DNA from 4 places in the Cytobacillus oceanisediminis genome. Region 3 is predicted to be linked to each of the others. Evidence: predicted binding sites of a transcription regulator. Region 3 holds the regulator's gene; each other region holds the start of a gene.

Region 1 (5,452 bases), 1.3 Mb from region 3:
TAAAAATAATATTGGAGAAAAGGAAGTGGGCGTCTTATGATTTCAATTCAGGCCTCTGATAAGCTTTTAAATTTGAAAGGAAAGGATTTTCTAACACTTGCAGACTTTTCATCAGAGGAGATTAAGGGGCTGCTGGAAAAAGCAAAGCAATTAAAAGAAGCTCATCTGCAGGGTGCAGAAACTTCCATCCTAAAAGGCAAAATTCTTGGCATGATTTTTGAAAAGTCATCTACACGTACAAGAGTTTCCTTTGAAGCAGGGATGCTGCAGCTTGGGGGCCATGCCTTATATTTAAATAGCCAGGATCTGCAGCTGGGAAGAGGAGAAAGCATTGCGGATACAGCTAAAGTGCTTTCACAGTATGTTGATGCGATTATGATCCGCACATTCTCCCATGCGAAGATCCAGGAACTGGCTCATCATGCGGACATTCCGGTTATTAACGGCTTGACCGATCTTTATCATCCATGCCAGGCTCTTGCCGATCTCCTTACAATCGAAGAGAAAAATGGGGAGTTAAAAGGCCAAACCCTCGTATATGTAGGCGATGGCAATAATGTGGCCCATTCTTTAATGATTGCTTCTGCCAAGATGGGGGTAAATATCACGATTGCCTGTCCTGAAGGGTATGAACCAGATAAATCTGTTCTCCAGCAATCACAAGAGTTTGCTGAACAAAGCGGTTCAAAGGTAATCGTAACATCTAACCCTGAAGAAGCGGTTGCTAATGCCGATGCCGTCTATACAGATGTCTGGACGAGCATGGGACAGGAAGCTGAGAATGAACAGAGGCTGAAAGACTTTGCTGATTATCAGGTTAATGAATATCTTGTCCAAAAAGCCAAAAAAGATTACGTCTTTTTGCATTGCCTGCCTGCTCATCGCGGTGAGGAAGTTTCAGCGGAAGTCATTGATGGAAACAATTCCGCTGTCTTTCAGCAGGCTGGGAACAGACTTCATGTTCAAAAAGCCATTCTTTCAGAGATATTATAATGAAAAAGCCTTCTCAGCGCTGAGAAGGCTTTTTCATTAAGATAGGAAATAAACAAGCGGCCCAACAATAAAACAATAAATCGCAAAATACTTCAGGTTCCCTTTAGCCATAATATTCATAAACCATTTCAGCGAAAAGTAAGATGCAGCCAGTGAGGCAATAAAGGCAATTGTATAGGGCAAAGCATATTTAGATAAATTGGGATCCGTTATTATGTCGTTAAAACCTAGTATCATTCCGCCGGCACTTACCGGGATATATAAAAGGAAAGAAAACCTTAAAGCTGTTTCCTGTTTCATCCCAAGCCCCATTGCGGCTACAATGGTAGCACCGGAACGGCTGATTCCCGGTATCAGGGCAACTGCCTGTGCAAGTCCTACAATGATTGCATCCTTATAAGATAATTCAGCATCATTTTTCCGTCCGCGTAAATTACGGATCAGCCACAGCGCAAGTCCAGTCACGATAAGAGTAATCCCAACAGTTCTTATATTTGCAAGGTGGGTATCGATAAAATCCTCGAACAAAATTCCGATGACTCCTGCAGGAATGGTTCCAATTATCAAGTAAATGATAAACCGAAAGTCTGATTCCGCCTGTTTATCTTTGGTGGTAATATATGCAAGGCCATTTCGGATCAGTCTCATAATATCTTCCCTGTATATAAGCAGTACAGCCAATAATGAGGCTGTATTTACCAGGAGGGCAAAGCTAAGCCCTTTGATGTCAAGGCCGAAAAAATGCTGGGCAATCTCCAGGTGCCCGCTCGATGAAATGGGAATAGGCTCTGTAAATCCCTGAAACAATCCCAAAAACAAGTATTTAAGCAATGTCAGAAAATCAGTCACAAGTAAATCCCCCATAATGAAATCTCATACCTCCCCATTTAACTATAAAAAGGACGGCAGAGTAAAGTGATATCCTTTTCATTGCTTCTACGCGATGCCAATAGTTTCCCTCATGAGAGATGCAAGAGTGGAAATAATAATAAGTGATTTACGATTAAAGGAGGTATTCAGCATGGGGCAAAACAGACAATTTAAGCCTGGCCAGAAAGCACCTAATAATGGAATTTATATAGAAATTGGCGAAACGGGTAGTAACGTGAATAATCCTCAAATGCTTAAAATGAGAGCTGGAGACCAATTTCCGGAAACATCCAATCATAACCGGATTTGGACGTATAAAAGAAAGCCTTGATTTTGATTATTTACCAAGAAGATGGGGAAATAGTATAAAAAATAGAGCCATCCCAATTGCGGATGGCTTTTTCGACTGAGAATAAACTGCTGGAAACTTTACATATGAAAAGATTGGATTATAATAAAACTAAAAGGTCAAAAAAGGTCAAAAAGGAGGTTGCATAATGGATCTAAATCGGATGACAGAGCGGCTTCAGGAAGGGTTATTAAATGCACAGTCCATAGCGTTGCGCGAGCAGCATCAGGAGGTGGATGAAGCCCATTTATTCCTGGCTTTAATGGGGCAGGAAAACAGCCTGATTTCATTAATATTGTCAAAAATGCAGATTCCGGCTGATTCTTTTAATAATAAAATGCAGGAAGCACTGAGGAAAAAACCACAAGTGTCCGGTTCAGGTACAGAACAAGGAAAATTGTATATAACCAGTAAACTGCAGCGGCTCCTGGCGGAAGCAGAAAATTATATGAAGATTTATCAGGATGATTTCATGTCAGTTGAGCATGTTTTCATGGCTGCTGCAGCAGAGGAAACCGAAACGGCAGCAGTTTTAAAGTCATACGGAATCAATAAAGAACTAGTGGAGCAGGCGATTAAGGAGATTAGGGGGAATCAGAGGGTGACATCGCAAAATCCGGAATCAACATATGAGGCACTAAAAAAATATGGAAGAGATCTTGTTGCAGAGGTGAAACAGGGGAAAGTTGATCCTGTAATTGGCCGGGATAGTGAAATCAGGCATGTCATTCGCATCCTTTCAAGGAAAACCAAGAATAATCCAGTTTTAATAGGCGAACCTGGGGTAGGAAAGACAGCTATTGTCGAAGGTTTGGCACAAAGAATTGTACGTAAAGACGTGCCTGAGGGCCTCAAGGATAAAACCATTTTTGCTCTGGATATGAGCTCTTTAATTGCCGGGGCCAAATTCCGGGGTGAATTCGAAGAAAGACTGAAAGCTGTATTAAATGAGGTTAAGAAAAGCGAAGGCAGAATTCTTCTTTTTATTGACGAACTTCATACCATTGTTGGAGCGGGCAAGACAGAAGGAGCAATGGATGCAGGGAATATGCTGAAGCCTATGCTTGCAAGGGGAGAATTGCACTGCATAGGAGCTACCACACTTGAGGAGCACCGCAAATATATCGAGAAAGACCCTGCCCTGGAACGGCGTTTTCAGCAGGTATTGGTGCAGGAGCCGGATGTAGAGGATACAATCTCAATTCTCAGAGGTCTGAAGGAGCGCTTTGAAATCCATCATGGAGTCAATATCCACGATCGCGCTATAGTGGCTGCCGCAACCTTGTCAGACAGGTATATTACAGACCGGTTCCTTCCAGATAAAGCGATTGACTTGGTTGACGAAGCTTGTGCCATGATCAGGACGGAAATCGATTCAATGCCATCAGAGTTGGATGAAGTTACAAGAAGAGTCATGCAGCTTGAGATAGAAGAAGCAGCTTTACGAAAAGAGAGTGATGAAGGGAGCAAGCAGAGACTTGCAGGCCTGCAAAAAGAACTGGCTGAATTAAAAGACCAGGCTAACAGCATGAAAGCAAAATGGCAGCTTGAAAAGGAAGGAATCCAGAAAGTCCAGGAAAAACGGGAGCAGCTTGAGAAAATGCGCCGTGAACTGGAAGAAGCAGAAAATAATTATGACTTGAATAAAGCTGCAGAACTGCGCCATGGAAGAATCCCTTCTTTGGAAAAGGAATTGAAAGAGCTTGAAAGTGCAGTTAACGAGAATCAAGGGGACCGGCTGCTGAGAGAGGAAGTCACAGAAGAAGAAATTGCCGGCATTGTGGCAAGGTGGACAGGTATTCCAGTGGTTAAACTTGTTGAAGGAGAACGTGAAAAGCTGCTTCGTCTTGAAAGCATTCTTCATGAAAGAGTGATTGGCCAGGATGAAGCTGTAGAGCTTGTGTCAGATGCTGTCCTTAGGGCAAGGGCAGGAATTAAAGATCCGAATCGCCCCATTGGCTCCTTCATTTTCCTGGGCCCAACTGGAGTGGGAAAAACAGAATTGGCTAAGGCACTTGCACAGTCACTATTCGATAGTGAAGAACAAATAATCAGAGTTGATATGTCCGAATATATGGAAAAACATGCTGTGTCAAGATTGATTGGTGCTCCTCCGGGGTATGTAGGATATGAGGAAGGCGGTCAGCTGACAGAAGCTGTCAGAAGGAAACCATACTCAGTAATCCTGCTTGATGAAATTGAAAAGGCACATCCTGAAGTATTCAATATCCTCCTGCAGATGCTTGATGATGGAAGAATCACTGACTCACAGGGCCGCACGGTTGATTTTAAAAATACCGTTATTATTATGACTTCCAATATTGGCTCCCATTTTCTTCTGGAACGTTCTGCTGGTGAGGTAGATATATCTGAAGAAACCAGAAACAATGTACTGGGACAGCTGCGGAGCCATTTCCGTCCAGAGTTTCTAAACAGAGTGGACGAAATTATTCTGTTTAAGCCTCTAGCTCTTAATGAAATAAAGAGTATTGTTTTAAAATTAATTACTCACCTTCAAGCAAGATTATCTGATCAGCATATTAAGTTGAGTATAAATGATAATGCCAAAGAATATATTGCAGAAAACGGATTTGATCCCGTCTATGGAGCCAGGCCGCTCAAACGTTTTATTCAAAGGAACGTTGAAACAGCACTCGCCCGCAAAATAATAGCAGGTGAAATTAAAGATTACAGTGAAGTTGTCATATCCGCAGATAATGGCAAAATTGAATTGCTGGTAAAATAAGGCCACAAATGAAAAGAATCATCCTGAATCAATCAGGATGACTCTTTTCATTTCCTGCATAAGCTGCAGATTAATGAAGTCCTTCTTTCTCAACAGGACCTTCAGGAATGATGGAAGCGACAACAAAAATTAAAACAGTTGTCCCAACCGCCAGAATGGTGCCGGTTACAAAATCATAAGGCGCTCCAAGCATTGAAGAAACTACGTACGTTAACATTTGAACAAGAAGGAAAGTCCAGAAAAATGTCCAAAAGTATCTCATCTATTTCACCTCTAACATAATTAATCCCTTTTCATATTAGCATAAGCTATTAAAGAAATAAATTTATTTTTACATCCTATACATGTACTTTTCAGCTCTCTGATTGTATACAGCCTGCTTCATAATGAACTTGTCTAAAACTAGGCAAATCCCCCATTCATTTTAATTTTACTCACATACATTATTATGAACAAACTTGCAAAGGAGTTTTACTATGGAAAGCCGGAACTTC
Region 2 (5,452 bases), 690 kb from region 3:
AATCAGGGAATAAAATGAATAAGGTGGCATTGGTGATGGATTTGCGCGGCCGTGAGTTTTTTGACCACTTATTTAAAGCGCTGGATGAATTATCCGAGACATCCTGGGTCACCCCGCAAATTTTATATCTTGATGCGGATGATTCGACACTCGTCAGAAGATATAAAGAAACAAGACGATTCCATCCCCTTGCACCATCAGGATTGCCTCTTGAAGGCATAAAGCTTGAACGGGAGCTGCTCGAAGAATTAAAAGGCAGGGCCCAGCTTATTTATAACACATCGCAAATGAAGCCGAGGGAATTGCGCGAGAAAATTCTAACGGAATTCTCATTGAATAAAAAAACAATATTTACGGTTAACGTCATGTCTTTTGGCTTTAAGCATGGAATTCCAATTGATGCCGACCTGGTATTCGATGTCCGATTCCTTCCGAATCCGCATTATATTGAGCATATGAGGCCGAAGACAGGATTAGATGAAGAGGTATCCAGCTATGTGCTGAAATGGACCGAAACTAGTAAATTTCTCGAAAAGGTTACGGAGCTGCTGAGCTTTATGCTTCCGCATTATAAACGGGAAGGGAAAGCTCAATTGGTCGTTGCAATCGGCTGTACGGGAGGCCAGCATCGTTCGGTAGCGCTGACAGAATATATCGCTGACTTTTACAGCAAGGATTACCATACGGCAATCACGCACCGTGACATCGAGAGGAGAAAGGAAAACATCAAATGAACCGACAGCCAAGAATCGTCATCATCGGAGGAGGAACAGGGCTTCCTGTCCTCTTAAGGGGATTAAAACAATACCCTGTTGATATAACTGCCATTGTGACAGTTGCCGATGATGGCGGCAGTTCAGGAAGATTGAGAAATGATCTTCATATTCCGCCGCCCGGTGACATCCGCAATGTGCTGGCAGCTCTTTCAGACGTGGAGCCGCTCATTGAGGAGATGTTCCAGCATCGCTTTGCGACATCCAATGAGTTATCCGGGCATTCGCTTGGCAATTTAATTCTCGCGGCAATGACCTCGATTACAGGAAACTTTGTTCATGCGATTCAGGAAATGAGCAAGGTGTTAAACGTAAGGGGCAAGGTGTTGCCGGCTGCTAACCAGAGTGTGGTCCTTCATGCTGAAATGGAAGACGGGACCATAGTATCGGGAGAATCAAAAATTCCTTATTCCGGTAAAAAAATTAAGCGGGTATTTTTAACGCCCAAAAATATTAAAGCCCTGCCTGAATCACTGCAGGCAATCAGACAGGCTGATATGATCATCATTGGGCCTGGAAGCTTATATACCAGTATTCTTCCAAACCTGCTTGTCCCTAGGCTGGGACGTGAGGTCTGTCATTCGAAAGCGAAAAAGGTGTATATATGCAATTTAATGACACAGGCAGGGGAGACACTCGATTATACGGCAAGCGATCATGTAAAAGCACTATATGATCATATGGGCTGTGCTTTTATCAATACCATTCTGGTAAACAATGAAGAAATTCCTCCTCATATTCAGGAGCGGTACAGCGAGGAAATGGCAAAGCCTGTTGTGTATGATACAGGTGCTCTTACCGAACTGGGCCTTGAAATTATGCATGGTGAAATTGTCAGCCACGAAGGCGGGATCATTCGCCATGATACAAAAGAAGTTGCCCAGATGCTTTATAATTTGCTTTTACATGAAACCAATAGGCGTTTTAACGCGTAATATATAGGTGTGAAAGGGCTTTTGCCGGTAAAAAATAAACTGTGCATACGTTTGCTCAGTTAAGAATATCTTTTTATATGCCACTGGCTTAGCGCTTTTGCGGATAGGAGGTGAAGGGATGTCTTTCGCTTCGGAAACGAAAAAAGAATTGACGAACCTGGAAATAAAAGACTGCTGCGGAAAAGCGGAATTGTCCGCCTTGATCAGGATGAATGGTTCCCTTTCTTTTTCCAGCCGGAAATTGATTGTGGATATTCAGACGGAGAATGCAGCAATCGCAAGAAGGATTTACACACTGATTAAAAGGAATTACAACGTTCAGGTTGAGCTCCTGGTCCGGAAAAAAATGCGGCTGAAAAAGAACAATGTTTATATTGTCAGGCTAACGGAACAGGCCAGCATAATTCTTGATGATCTGAAAATTTTAAGCGAGGGATTCGTATTTACACACGATATCTCCAATGAGCTCATAAAAAAGAAATGCTGTAAGCGTTCTTATCTGCGCGGTGCATTCCTTGCCGGGGGATCGGTTAATAATCCGGAGACCTCCTCCTATCATCTAGAGATCTCTTCACTTTACAAGGAGCATAATGACTCCCTTTGTGAACTGATGAATACGTTCGGGCTGAATAGCAAAACGCTTGAACGGAAAAAGGGCTATATCACTTATTTAAAGGAAGCCGAAAAAATAACGGAGTTCCTAAATATTATTGGAGCACACGCTGCTCTGCTCCGATTTGAAGACATCCGGATTGTCCGCGATATGCGAAACTCGGTCAATCGACTCGTAAATTGTGAAACAGCGAACTTAAACAAAACAATCGGAGCTGCCTTGCGTCAGGTGGAAAATATCCGGTTCATCGATCAAACTGTCGGACTTCAGGTTCTGCCTGACAAACTGAGGGAAATTGCCGAATTGCGTGTAGCTTACCAGGATGTCACCTTAAAAGAGCTTGGGGAAATGGTCTCAGGCGGAAATATCAGTAAATCGGGTATTAATCACAGATTAAGAAAAATAGATGAAATCGCTGAGAAACTCCGGGCGGGCGACACTATAGATGCTCACTGACAGAGGTATCAGCAGGGAGGAGATATACAATGGCGGAAAAACAGGTTGAAGTTAAGCTGAAAACAGGATTACAGGCACGTCCGGCGGCATTGTTCGTACAGGAGGCCAATCGGTTCTCATCCGATATTTTTCTGGAGAAGGACGGAAAGAAGGTAAATGCGAAAAGCATAATGGGGCTAATGAGTCTGGCTGTAAGCTCAGGATCAGTTATTACCCTCAAGGCTGAGGGGAACGACGAAAACGAAGCTCTTGAAGCACTGTCAAACTATATTCAGAAGGAAAACTAAAACAACTCGCATCGGGAAGATGCGAGTTGTTTTTTTATGCTTATTATTTATCTTTCTTCTCATCTAAAGAGTTTCTAGTAATGATTTGGTCAACCAAACCGTATTCAAGAGCTCTTTCAGCTGTCATAAAGTTATCGCGGTCAGTGTCCCTCGCAATGACTTCAAGCGGCTGTCCAGTGCGCTCTGAAAGAATTGTGTTTAATTTTTCGCGAAGGAAAAGAATGCGCTTTGCAGCGATTTCGATTTCAGTCGCCTGTCCCTGAGCTCCGCCCAGCGGCTGATGAATCATGACTTCACTGTTTGGAAGGGCAAAACGCTTGCCTTTCTCTCCAGCAGCAAGAAGGAATGCACCCATGGATGCTGCCATACCGATACAAATGGTTTGTACCTTCGGCTTAATGAATTGCATCGTATCATAAATAGCCATACCAGCCGTAATGCTTCCGCCCGGGCTATTAATGTAAATGGAAATGTCTTTTTCAGGATTTTCTGCTTCAAGGAATAAAAGCTGGGCAACAATTGAGTTTGCCACATTGTCATCGATTGCGCTTCCCAGCATAATGATGCGGTCTTTTAAAAGGCGGGAGTAAATATCATAAGCGCGCTCACCGCGGTTTGTTTGTTCAATGACTGTAGGGATTAAGTTCATTTTCCAATTCCTCCTTCAAGATAAGGTCAACATACAAGATGAACAAGCATGTTCTTCCAAGTAAAGAAAATTTTTTAACTCCTATGTATTATCATGATACACTGATGGTCAATTAAGGTCAAACGAATCGCATGGAAATTGTGTTTGATTCGTTCGACACATTTTTCTGTGCTGTGCTATCTCATTCCATGATACCCATTGTTCCAATTTTTAAACTAAAAGGAGGCTTGCAAAGTGAATAAACATATCATATAATTAGTTATCGTAGCGGCTGAGCGCATGGTCAGCCATCTATTAAAATATTTGCCCTCGTGGTGCAACGGATAGCACGTAAGATTCCGGTTCTTGAGATGTGGGTTCGATTCCTGCCGAGGGCGCTGCCAAAACTCCTTGTCTGATATGGACAGGGAGTTTTTACTTTTTACGCTATCCGCAAATAAATTCGGCCTATGCGCACATAAAAAATTTTATCCGCAAGTAAATTGGCCTTATCCACAAATAAATTTCCTCTATCCGCACATAATCAAAAAAACTTCCTGAATTTAAGCCTGAATTACTAAAAAATCCTTAAAATCCGCAGTTTTCACCATAAAAAATGAATATTCTCCCCTCTGCCATGCATATTGTGAAGTATTCAGAAAGATGGAGAAGTGCCGGTGCGATTGACATTTGCCAAGATATTTCCATACAACATTTACCGGGAATATTGTAAAATGGGGACAGGGGGAATGTATGATGAATTTGAAAGCTGGGTTATGGCAGCAGCAGACAATGAAATTAACAATGACACAGGAGCTGACGCAGGCGATTGCCCTTCTGCAATACAGCACACAGGAGCTCTCTGCATTCCTGGAAAACAAAGCGCTTGAAAATCCCCTTTTAAAAGTAGAGTCCGGTCATGTCAAGACGATGGATCCCCGTTATGACCGTGTCAAACTGACGAGAACAAAAGTCGAAAAAGATAAAATAAATTGGATTGAGCAGATTGGCTGCGGAAAGACGATGATGCTGGATGAATACTTGAAATCGCAGCTTCATTTGAAATTAAACAAGGACGAACAAAAAGTGATTGAGCATCTTATTGAGAGCCTTGATGAAAACGGTTACTTTCGAGGGGATCTGCAGACAGCTGCCAAGACTCTCCAGATGCCCCTTGAAAATGTGGAACAAATGCTTGAAGAGCTGCAGGAACTTGAGCCTGCTGGCATTGGCGCGAGAAATCTTCAGGAGTGCCTGTCCCTGCAGATTAAGAGATTGCCAGAGAGAAATGAACTGGCTGAAATCATTATAGATGACTACTTTACCTTTTTTGCGGAAAAGAAATGGAAGGAGATTGCCAAGCAGCTCAGTGTGGAGCTAAAAGAGATTCAGGAGGTATTCGACCTCGTGCAGACCTTGAATCCAAGACCGGCTTCATCCTTTCAAAGCGAGAAATCCGCATATATAACACCGGACGTGATTATTAAGTGGGATGGAAGCTCTTTTTCCGTCAGTGTTTTTGATGAAGTGCTTCCTAAAATCAGTTTTAATGAAGGCTATTATAAAAAGTTTTCGGCCACTGGAGACCGAAATGTCAGCCGCTTTTTACAGGAAAAGCACCAGGATTACCAATGGATCATGAGGAGCATCGAGCAGAGAAAAGAGACTCTTGCGAATGTGACACTTAAAATCGTTGAAAAACAGCAGGACTTTTTTATAAAAGGGCCTTCTCATCTGAAGCCGATGACCATGAAGGAAAT
Region 3 (5,452 bases):
TACTTCGATTACACGCTGAATTTCTTTGCTTCGTCCAATAACCGGATCCAAGCTTCCTTCTCTGGCAATAGCAGTCAAGTCACGTGCCAATCCATCCAGTGTCGGTGTGTTCGCATTGGCTGCGGAGCCACCCTGATGACTGCCGGACTCATTGCTTCCTAATAGCTGAAGCACTTGCTGGCGAGCTTTATTGAGGCTGACTCCAAGATTATTCAGGACTCTCGCTGCAACTCCTTCACCCTCACGGATCAGGCCAAGCAGGATATGCTCTGTTCCTACATAGGAATGGCCAAGCTTTCTTGCTTCGTCCATGGAAAGTTCAATGACTTTCTTGGCACGTGGTGTATAATGAATGGTCTGGGAAGCATCCTGCCCCCTGCCTATTAAATTCTCAACCTCTTTTTGGATCTTATCAGAGCCGAGGCCTAAAGCATAGAGAGCTTTTGCTGCAATGCCTTCACCTTCGCGTACAAGTCCCAGCAGAATATGCTCTGTCCCGATGTTGTTATGTCCTAAACGGATTGCTTCCTCCTGTGCTAAAGCCAATACTTTTTGAGCTCTTTCCGTAAATCGTCCGAACATCATGTTTTCATCCTCCCAACTCTTGATCTTCCATTTTTAATCTTTCCCTAATTAATGAAGCCCTGCGGATATCGCGTTCATGCGGCCTGAGCGGCCCGCCTGCATATTGCTGCAGGAATCCGGGCTGTGTCAGGATCATCAGCTCATTCAAAATATTTTTTGATATGTTTTTGATGTACTGCATATCAATCCCCAGGCGAACATCAGACAAGCATTGTGCTGCTTCCTTTGATTCAATGATCCGGCTATTTGATAAAATGCCATAAGAGCGGAAGACTCTGTCTTCTAATTGTATGTTAGAAGTCTTTGCTAATGCTTCCCTTGCCGATCTTTCCTGAGAAATCAGCTGACTGACAACACTTTTCAGATCCTCAGCGATATCCTCTTCTGATTTTCCGAGAGTGATCTGGTTTGAAACTTGAAAGATATTACCTAAAGCTTCGCTGCCTTCCCCGTAAATTCCTCTAACAACTAAACCAAGCTGGCTAATTGCCGGAATAATCCGGTTCATTTGCTGTGTGAGAACTAGGCCCGGCAAATGCATCATAACCGATGCCCTGAGCCCTGTTCCTACATTTGTTGGACAGCTTGTTAAAAAGCCAATGTTTTCATCAAATGCATAATCGGCTTCTTCCTCCAGCCAATCATCAATTTCATTCGCCATACTTAAGGCTTCAGAAAGCTGAAACCCTGGAAACAGGCATTGAATTCTTATATGGTCTTCTTCATTAATCATGATGCTGACTTCTTCATTTTCAGAAAGAAGGCAGGCACCATAAGTTGAATTCTCAGCAAGATGGGGACTGATCAGATGCTTTTCCATCAGCACTCTTTTTTGAAGCGGCTGAAGGCGATCCATTAATAAAAGCTCCATTTCCCCAAGTTTTGAAAAAGAATAATGCTCCACCCTCGCCTTTATTTTTTCAATGACCGCTTCTGCTTCTTCATTTGAAAATACAGTAGGGAATTTATATTGCTTCATATTGCGGGCGAGCCTGATTCGTGAACTTAAAACAATATCGGAATCAGGGCCTTCCGCACTCATCCAGGAGCTAATAGCTTGATTCATGAAACGTTCCAGCGACAAGCTTACTCCCCTCCCTTTTGATCGGCATTGAGCTGCTTTTCCAGTTTCCTTATTTCGTCCCTCAATTCTGCCGCTCTTTCAAACTCTTCTTTGGCAATCATTTCTTTTAAATTATTTTTTAAATCATCAATATTCCTTCGCAAGTGAATGGTTCCCCCGATTCGTGCAGGAATTTTTCCGCTGTGTGAGAAATTCCCGCTGTGAAGCCTTCTAAGAATAGGGTTCAATTGATCTTTAAAAGTCTCATAGCAGTTGGCGCATCCAAAGCGGCCTACTTTAATAAACTGCTGAAAGGTCAAGGAACATTGCTCACACTGCAGGACTTTCTCCTGCTGAAAAGGATCCTGACCCGATTCCTGAAAGGCAGGCTGGATATTCAGAAGGCCAGCAAGCAAGTTATTTATTGAAAAACCAGACCCGCTGCCCAGCATAAACATTTCACCTTTTTCCTGTGCGCATTTCTCGCAAAGATGAAACTCTGCTTTCTCGCCATTTACAACTTTTGTAAAGTGCAGTGTGGCCGGCCTTTGATTACATTCCTGACAAATCATGACTTCACCTCTCCAGCTCCCTACTATTTATATTTCAATGTGGTTAACATTGCCTTAAGCATTCTTGCCCTCAGCTCATCCCTGAATGGAAGATCAATATACAGGACAGAACGGTCTATAACACTAAGCATTATTTTAGCTTCCCTATGTGTTATTATCTCTTCTTCTACCAGACGGTAAATGACATTCTCTGCACTGCTCTGGGCAATCCTGCTCTGCACCAATGAAATTAACTGGTCAATTAAATCAGCATGGTCATAGGACTGGACTTTCATAATCCGAATGAAGCCCCCGCCTCCCCGCTTACTTTCTACTGCATAGCCTTTCTCAATCGTGAAACGGGTGTTGATCACATAATTGATCTGAGAAGGAACACACTGGAACTTATCAGCAATTTCACTTCTTTTAATTTCCACAATTTCCCTTTCGCTCTTCTCTAAAACCTGTTTTAGGTAATTTTCAATTATGTCGGATATATTCCTCACCAGGCCTCCCCCTATCTGACTTTGACTATATTTGACATTAATTATACATGATTTATGTAATTTCTTGCAATTGGCGGGTATTAATAATTTTCCCCCATTTTTTGACTTCCCAAACCTGAAAATGGAAGTTAATGTCGATAACAATATATTTTTGATTGGGCGGGTTTGTGCTTGGGTGGAAGAATTTTCTTTGGAGGGATGGTGTGTTTGTGCTTGATTACCAGATGGACAGGTGATACGGGTTAGCTGTCCTGACTTGTTGTTCGGACGGAATAATTAGGCATAATTTAGCTTTCCAGAGAACGGATTTGACTTTTAAAACAGGCCGCAGAAAAGGAGTGGCGCATATCTGAGTGAAAGTGGCACATATTTTTGCCGAAGTGACGTATATATTATTTTCCCTTAAAAAGGAGAGTCCAAATAAGATATTTAGATTCAGTAAATCATCCAAAACACACAAAAAAGAGCACCCATCAGGTGCTCTTTCATATGCCCGGCAGCGTCCTACTCTCACAGGGGGACAGCCCCCAACTACCATCGGCGCTGAGAAGCTTAACTTCCGTGTTCGATATGGGAACGGGTGTGACCTTCTCGCTATCGCCACCGGACTATTTGGTTTGAAGAAACTTCGTTCCCTCAAAACTAGATAATGCATGAAGAAGTGTTTGCCGAGTATTCACCAATGACTTGGTTAAGTCCTCGATCGATTAGTATCAGTCAGCTCCACATGTCGCCACGCTTCCACCTCTGACCTATCAACCTGATCATCTTTCAGGGATCTTACTAGCTTGACGCTATGGGAAATCTCATCTCGAGGGGGGCTTCATGCTTAGATGCTTTCAGCACTTATCCCTTCCGCACATAGCTACCCAGCGATGCCTTTGGCAAGACAACTGGTACACCAGCGGTGCGTCCATCCCGGTCCTCTCGTACTAAGGACAGCTCCTCTCAAATTTCCTGCGCCCACGACGGATAGGGACCGAACTGTCTCACGACGTTCTGAACCCAGCTCGCGTACCGCTTTAATGGGCGAACAGCCCAACCCTTGGGACCGACTACAGCCCCAGGATGCGATGAGCCGACATCGAGGTGCCAAACCTCCCGTCGATGTGGACTCTTGGGGAGATAAGCCTGTTATCCCGGGTAGCTTTTATCCGTTGAGCGATGGCCCTTCCATGCGGAACCACCGGATCACTAAGCCCGACTTTCGTCCCTGCTCGACTTGTAGGTCTCGCAGTCAAGCTCCCTTGTGCCTTTACACTCTGCGAATGATTTCCAACCATTCTGAGGGAACCTTTGGGCGCCTCCGTTACTTTTAGGAGGCGACCGCCCCAGTCAAACTGCCCACCTGACACTGTCTCCCGCCCCGATAAGGGCGCGGGTTAGAATTTCAATACAGCCAGGGTAGTATCCCACCGACGCCTCCACCGAAGCTGGCGCTCCGGCTTCTCAGGCTCCTACCTATCCTGTACAAGCTGTACCAAAATTCAATATCAGGCTACAGTAAAGCTCCACGGGGTCTTTCCGTCCTGTCGCGGGTAACCTGCATCTTCACAGGTACTATAATTTCACCGAGTCTCTCGTTGAGACAGTGCCCAGATCGTTACGCCTTTCGTGCGGGTCGGAACTTACCCGACAAGGAATTTCGCTACCTTAGGACCGTTATAGTTACGGCCGCCGTTTACTGGGGCTTCGATTCAAAGCTTCGCTTGCGCTAACCTCTCCTCTTAACCTTCCAGCACCGGGCAGGCGTCAGCCCCTATACTTCGCCTTGCGGCTTCGCAGAGACCTGTGTTTTTGCTAAACAGTCGCCTGGGCCTATTCACTGCGGCTCATCAGGGCTATGCACCCTAATGAGCACCCCTTCTCCCGAAGTTACGGGGTCATTTTGCCGAGTTCCTTAACGAGAGTTCTCTCGCTCACCTTAGGATTCTCTCCTCGCCTACCTGTGTCGGTTTGCGGTACGGGCACCTTTTCCCTCGCTAGAGGCTTTTCTTGGCAGTGTGGAATCAGGAACTTCGGTACTAAATTTCCCTCGCCGTCACAGCTCAGCCTGTGTGGTAACGGGATTTGCCTCGTTACCGGCCTAACTGCTTGGACGCGCTAATCCAGCAGCGCGCTTACCCTATCCTCCTGCGTCCCCCCATTGCTCAAACGGTAAAGAGGTGGTACAGGAATATCAACCTGTTGTCCATCGCCTACGCTTTTCAGCCTCGGCTTAGGTCCCGACTAACCCTGAGCGGACGAGCCTTCCTCAGGAAACCTTAGGCATTCGGTGGATGGGATTCTCACCCATCTTTCGCTACTCATACCGGCATTCTCACTTCTAAGCGCTCCACCAGTCCTTGCGGTCTGGCTTCAACGCCCTTAGAACGCTCTCCTACCACTGACATCGTAAGATGTCAATCCACAGCTTCGGTGATACGTTTAGCCCGGTACATTTTCGGCGCGGAGTCACTCGACCAGTGAGCTATTACGCACTCTTTAAATGGTGGTCGCTTCTAAGCCAACATCCTGGTTGTCTAAGCAACTCCACATCCTTTTCCACTTAACGTATACTTTGGGACCTTAGCTGGTGGTCTGGGCTGTTTCCTCTTGACTACGGATCTTATCACTCGCAGTCTGACTCCCATGGATAAGTCTTTGGCATTCGGAGTTTGTCTGAATTCGGTAACCCGATGGGGCCCCTAGTCCAAACAGTGCTCTACCTCCAAGACTCTTACTACATGAGGCTAGCCCTAAAGCTA
Region 4 (5,452 bases), 1.5 Mb from region 3:
GTCTTGTCGATGTTTTACATAAATGGTAATGTACTAAATAATAGGAATTTATATGTAACACTTTTATTCCATTTACGTCTAATTATGCAAAAGCGCTAGAAGAGACAACGGGAGGATGAAACAATAATGAAAAATATGGCGAAATTCATCTTAATGCTGGGATTATTTGCTGCTATCCTGGCAGGCTGCGGCACGGCTCAGGATGATTCCGGCAATGGAGCAGATCCTGGACAAAATGAAGAAGAAACAGCTTCAGAAGGACAGGATAGACAGGAACAAACTGAAGAACAGGAATCAGAAGAAGAGGGCACTGTGGGAGAAGGAGACAGTGTTATCAGAATCCTTGAACAGAATATGACTTATACGATTGAGGGTGAAGAAAAGGAAGAGACTGCCTTCCTGAAACATAGTGATAATCAAAATTATTCTATTTACGTTCTGCCAGCCTATGAATTAACGGCCGAGGAGCCTAATAAAGATGTCTTATACCTTTCAGAAAATGATCAGGTATTCATGCGTATTGAACTTCTTCCGAATGATGCAGATTGGAACATGATCGAAGAAAACACAAAAGCACAATTAGAAGCTGTTAGCGAAAATGTGCAGACATCTGAAGCTCCTTCAGATAATTTTTACAAAGATGCTACTGTAATGAAGGCTGAAGGAAACGGTGAGAAGGTTTCAGCCTATCTTGTGAAAAACGAAGATCTTTCACTGAAGCTTACCCTATTCAATAAGGAAGAAGCTGACCATGAAGATGCTTTCCTTCAGATGGCGAAAACCATTATGAAAGAGGAGCCGCAAAAATAATGGAATGAATAAGAGATCCGTGCAATACGGATCTCTTTTATTTAGCTTTTATCAAGCTTTCTTGCCTTTACTTCCATCATCGAATGGCTTCATCCACAGAAGAATAATAAATGTCAAACTTACATATCCGAAAACTGGATATAAATAGGAAAGCAATGTTCCATAATTGATCAAACTGATAAAGTAACATACTACAAAGATAAAGCCCACAATAATAATACTCGGCACGGAAACATATTTTTTTACCTGCCTCTCGATCCCAAACACATTCCCAATAACAGAAGTGAAAATTTCACCATAGATGACAAAAACAAATATCCAATAGAAAGATGATGCCAATGTCTTAACAATTGCAGCCATTGGGATATCAAAAGCCTCCAGATTTGGGAGCATCATCAGTGTCAAATGGCTGGAAAGCAGGATGAGGGTCAATGCGGCACCTCCAAGATATCCACCCCACTTTATTGTCCGATCATCATTTATTTCTGAAGCCACAGGCACTAATACTGCTTGTGCCAATGTCAAATTCAGAGCCGTATAAGAGAACGGAGCCACAACCGCTTTCCATCCATCTTCAGCATATGGGATAAATAGGACCTGTTCTGCAAAATTAGGAAGCTTCATGCTTATGAACAATAAAATAAAGCTAAATGCAATCATCATCGGAACAACAAACGTATTCACAGCGAATAATCCGCGAATGCCCACTATCATTGTAATAATTGTTAACCCTATCGTTATGAGCAATCCTGCAGTCTTGCTGATGCCGATCTGTTCTTCAAACACTGCTCCTGCTCCTGACAGCATGACGGCGCAAACTCCCAGCAGCATAAACAGCATCAATATATTAATGGCAGAACCAAAAAATCTTCCAAATAAATATTCATTTAATTCCTGATAAGATGCGGCCTTTATTCGTGCAGAGATTCTCATTAATTTGGAGCCGAGAAAAATAAAGATATAGCCGCTCATTATAATCCCAATTAAACCGATAAAACCAAATCGGGAAAAAAACTCCACAATCTCCCTGCCAGTGGCAAAGCCCGCTCCCACCACGGTTCCCACATAAACGGCAGCGATCTGGAAAGCTGCCCCCCAATTCGTCTTCACTTAATCTCCTCCTTCCTTTCCAATATATGTAGGCTAGTACAAACAAAGACGAGCTTTTTGCAATAAGGCTAAACTTCAGTTATGGGTAAAAATACCAAAACAAAATACTTGAAAGTCAAAGAAGGTCAAATTATAATGCAGGTATAAAGTCAAATATAGTCAAAGTCAGACCAAACTTTTAATGGAGGTATGCAAAATGCTTTGTCAAAAATGTCAAACAAAACAAGCAAATGTACAATTAAGACTGAAATTGAATGGAAGTGAACGAAATCTAAACCTTTGCCATAGCTGTTATCAAACTGAAAAGCAACATAGCCTTACTTCCTTTGGGCCTGCTTTGAGTGGTTTTTCAGGTTTTGGCCAAATGCCTTTAGAGGATTTATTCAAGAAGATGGCTGCCTCTCAAGGAAATGAAAACTATGGTCTAAAAGAAGCGCCGGGACACAATCATGGCAATGGCGGATTTATCGATCAATTCGGACGAAATCTTACACAGCTTGCCAAAGCCGGTTTAATTGACCCAGTCATCGGACGGGATGAAGAAATAAATCGTATGATTGAAATATTAAATAGAAGAAGCAAAAATAATCCGGTCTTAATCGGTGAACCAGGAGTAGGTAAAACAGCTATTGCCGAAGGGCTAGCCATTAAGATTGCCGAGGGAAATGCACCAAAGAAACTTCAAAATAAAGAAGTCTATTTGCTGGATGTGGCATCCCTGGTTGCAAACACAGGCATCCGCGGCCAATTCGAAGAACGCATGAAGCAGCTGATCTCGGAGCTTCAGACACGGAAGAATATTATTCTCTTTATAGATGAAATTCATTTGCTTGTTGGAGCAGGCTCAGCCGAAGGATCAATGGATGCAGGCAATATTCTAAAGCCCGCCCTTGCACGGGGAGAGCTTCAAGTGGTCGGAGCCACTACATTAAAAGAATACCGCCAAATTGAAAAAGATCCTGCATTGGAACGCAGATTCCAGCCTGTTCAAATAGAAGAGCCTGCTGCAAATGAGGCAATTGAAATCTTGATGGGACTGAAACAAAAATACGAAGATTACCATGATGTTTCTTTTACTGAAGATGCCATTAAAGCATGTGTGCAGCTGTCAAGCCGCTATATTCAGGACCGGTTCCTTCCTGACAAAGCCATTGATTTAATGGATGAAGCAGGTTCTAAAATGAATCTTCAATCAGGATATATACCAGCAGAAGATATTGAAAAACAGCTGAAAGTAATCAGCAGGCAAAAAGAACTTGTTTTAAAAGAAGAAAAATATGAAGAGGCTGCAAAACTCCGTGAAGAGGAACTAAAGCTCCAGCAGGCACTAAACGGGGACAACAAGGCTGAACGGCCAGTTATTGAAGTTAGCCATATTCAGGAGATTATCGAAAAGAAAACTGGGATTCCTGTCGGCAAATTAGCAGAAGATGAGCAGGAAAAAATGCAGAACCTTGAGGAAAGTCTTGCAGAAAAAGTAATTGGACAGGCGGAAGCCGTGAGGAAAGTTGCAAAGGCAATTCGCCGAAGCCGTGCAGGACTTAAATCAAAGTACCGCCCAATTGGCTCTTTTCTATTTGTCGGGCCAACAGGCGTCGGCAAGACTGAGCTGACCAAAACACTTGCCCAAGAGCTATTCGGCTCAAAAGACAGCATGATCAGGCTTGATATGAGTGAATATATGGAAAAACACAGCGTATCAAAAATTATCGGTTCCCCTCCAGGATATGTGGGTCATGAAGAAGCCGGACAGCTTACTGAGAAGGTACGCAGAAACCCATACAGCATCATTCTGCTTGATGAGATAGAAAAAGCACATCCAGATGTACAGCACATGTTCCTTCAAATACTGGAAGATGGACGCCTGACAGATAGCCAGGGCCGCACTGTCAGCTTTAAAGATACAGTCATTATCATGACAAGCAATGCAGGAGCTGGGCAAAAGGAAATCCATGTTGGTTTTGGCGCAGCTGACGCCGTCATGGAGTCAAACATTCTTGAATCGCTCGGCAGCTTCTTTAAGCCGGAATTCCTGAACCGCTTTGATAGCATTATTGAGTTTAAAGCTTTGGAAAAAGAGCATTTATTGAAAATTGTCGACTTAATGCTTAATGAGCTTCAGGAAACATTAAATGAACAGGATATTGAATTGACTGTTACCCAGGAAGCCAAGGAGAAATTAGCAGCAGATGGATATCATCCTGCTTTTGGCGCACGGCCATTAAGAAGGATCATCCAGGATGAACTTGAAGACAAGATTGCTGATTTCATCATTGATCATGGCGGAAATAGCCAATTGCAGGCCGATCTCGAAAACGAAATAATTGTCATTAAGCCCCTGCCCCAATAAGCATTGAAAAGAGCCGGATTAATTTCCGGCTCTTTCTTATATTTTTATAAACTCTTATCATCCACGGAATTCAGCCAGTTTTCAATTTCTCCGATAACAGACTCGACACAGCCCTCTTCAAAAGGAGAAATCAATCCGGCATCTTTAACAAGACCTGTGAAAGGCTTGCTGCCGCCAAGCTGGCACAGTTTCAAATAATCCTTCCATGCCGCTTCCTGATTCTCCCGGGACCGTTTCCAGAATTGAAATGCACAAATCTGTGCCAATGTATAATCGATATAATAGAAAGGTGAATTGTAGATATGGCCCTGCCTCTGCCAGAATCCGCCGTTCTCTAAATACTCATTGCCATCATAATCTTTATGCGGCAGGTATTTCTTCTCAATTTCTCTCCATGCCTGTTTTCTTTCCTGAGGTGATGCTTCCGGGTTTTCATATACCCAATGCTGGAATTCATCAACTGATACTCCATAAGGCAAGAATAGCAGTCCTCCGCTCAAATGAGAAAACTTGTATTTCTCGGTATCATCTTTAAAGAAGCCCTCCATCCATGGCCAAGTGAAAAACTCCATACTCATGGAATGAATTTCAGCAGCTTCATAGGTTGGCCAGTTATATTCAGGTATCTCAAAATGGCTGCTTGAATACACCTGGAATGCATGGCCTGCTTCATGGGTAAGAACATCAATATCTCCTGAAGTTCCATTGAAGTTAGAGAAAATGAATGGGGATTTATAGTCTTCAATATAAGTGCAATAGCCGCCCCCTGCTTTTCCCTTTTTGGCTACCAGGTCCATTAGATTATTTTCTCTCATATAAGAGAAAAATTCACTGGTTTCTCTGGAAAGCTCGTCATACATTTTTTGTCCGTTTTCAATAATCCATCCCGGATCGCCTTTCGGTACAGCATTTCCTGTTTTAAATTCAAATCCTTCATCGTAAAATTTCAGCTTGTCAACGCCAATCCGCTCTCTTTGCCTTTCCTTTAGCCTTGTGGCGATTGGAACGATGAAATCCTTCACCTGCTTGCGGAAATTTGCAACCATCTCCGCGTTATAATCTGTTCGGTACATGCGGAAATAAGCCAGTTCAACAAAATTCGCATATCCAAGTTTATGGGCAATCTCTGTTCTAACCTTGACAAGCTCATCATAAATACGGTCCAGCTCATTCTCATTATCT

The links. Region 3 encodes CtsR, which represses protease genes until heat stress. Its sites were predicted from a motif close to ATGGTCAATAAAGGTCAAACA; they were not measured.
Region 1: clpB (ATP-dependent chaperone ClpB) is a predicted target of CtsR. The motif match lies at 2,328-2,348, and genes of this name have one in related genera.
Region 2: clpP (ATP-dependent Clp endopeptidase proteolytic subunit ClpP) is a predicted target of CtsR. The motif match lies at 3,818-3,838, and genes of this name have one in related genera.
Region 4: IRB79_RS09465 (ATP-dependent Clp protease ATP-binding subunit) is a predicted target of CtsR. The motif match lies at 2,032-2,052, and genes of this name have one in related genera.

What each region holds. Positions count from the first base shown of each region.
Region 1 covers NZ_CP065511.1:1,651,882-1,657,333, forward strand. Annotated here, with positions in the region: gene IRB79_RS08540 (carbamoyl-phosphate synthase (glutamine-hydrolyzing) large subunit) at 1-40, shown strand, start outside; gene argF (ornithine carbamoyltransferase) at 37-993, shown strand; gene IRB79_RS08550 (undecaprenyl-diphosphate phosphatase) at 1,030-1,842, opposite strand; gene IRB79_RS08555 (YjzC family protein) at 2,015-2,194, shown strand; gene clpB (ATP-dependent chaperone ClpB) at 2,361-4,958, shown strand; gene IRB79_RS08565 (YjzD family protein) at 5,029-5,220, opposite strand; gene IRB79_RS08570 (alpha/beta fold hydrolase) at 5,435-5,452, shown strand, end outside.
Region 2 covers NZ_CP065511.1:4,995,614-5,001,065, reverse strand. Annotated here, with positions in the region: gene rapZ (RNase adapter RapZ) at 1-734, shown strand, start outside; gene IRB79_RS25245 (gluconeogenesis factor YvcK family protein) at 731-1,708, shown strand; gene whiA (DNA-binding protein WhiA) at 1,827-2,777, shown strand; gene IRB79_RS25235 (HPr family phosphocarrier protein) at 2,807-3,064, shown strand; gene clpP (ATP-dependent Clp endopeptidase proteolytic subunit ClpP) at 3,108-3,713, opposite strand; tRNA gene IRB79_RS25225 (tRNA-Arg) at 4,019-4,090, shown strand; gene rpoN (RNA polymerase factor sigma-54) at 4,449-5,452, shown strand, end outside.
Region 3 covers NZ_CP065511.1:351,342-356,793, reverse strand. Annotated here, with positions in the region: gene clpC (ATP-dependent protease ATP-binding subunit ClpC) at 1-585, opposite strand, end outside; gene IRB79_RS01795 (protein-arginine kinase McsB) at 590-1,669, opposite strand; gene IRB79_RS01790 (protein-arginine kinase activator protein McsA) at 1,672-2,220, opposite strand; gene IRB79_RS01785 (CtsR family transcriptional regulator) at 2,244-2,705, opposite strand; rRNA gene rrf (5S ribosomal RNA) at 3,197-3,313, opposite strand; rRNA gene IRB79_RS01775 (23S ribosomal RNA) at 3,393-5,452, opposite strand, start outside.
Region 4 covers NZ_CP065511.1:1,839,952-1,845,403, reverse strand. Annotated here, with positions in the region: gene IRB79_RS09475 (hypothetical protein) at 127-810, shown strand; gene IRB79_RS09470 (YkvI family membrane protein) at 862-1,920, opposite strand; gene IRB79_RS09465 (ATP-dependent Clp protease ATP-binding subunit) at 2,117-4,270, shown strand; gene IRB79_RS09460 (M3 family oligoendopeptidase) at 4,315-5,452, opposite strand, start outside.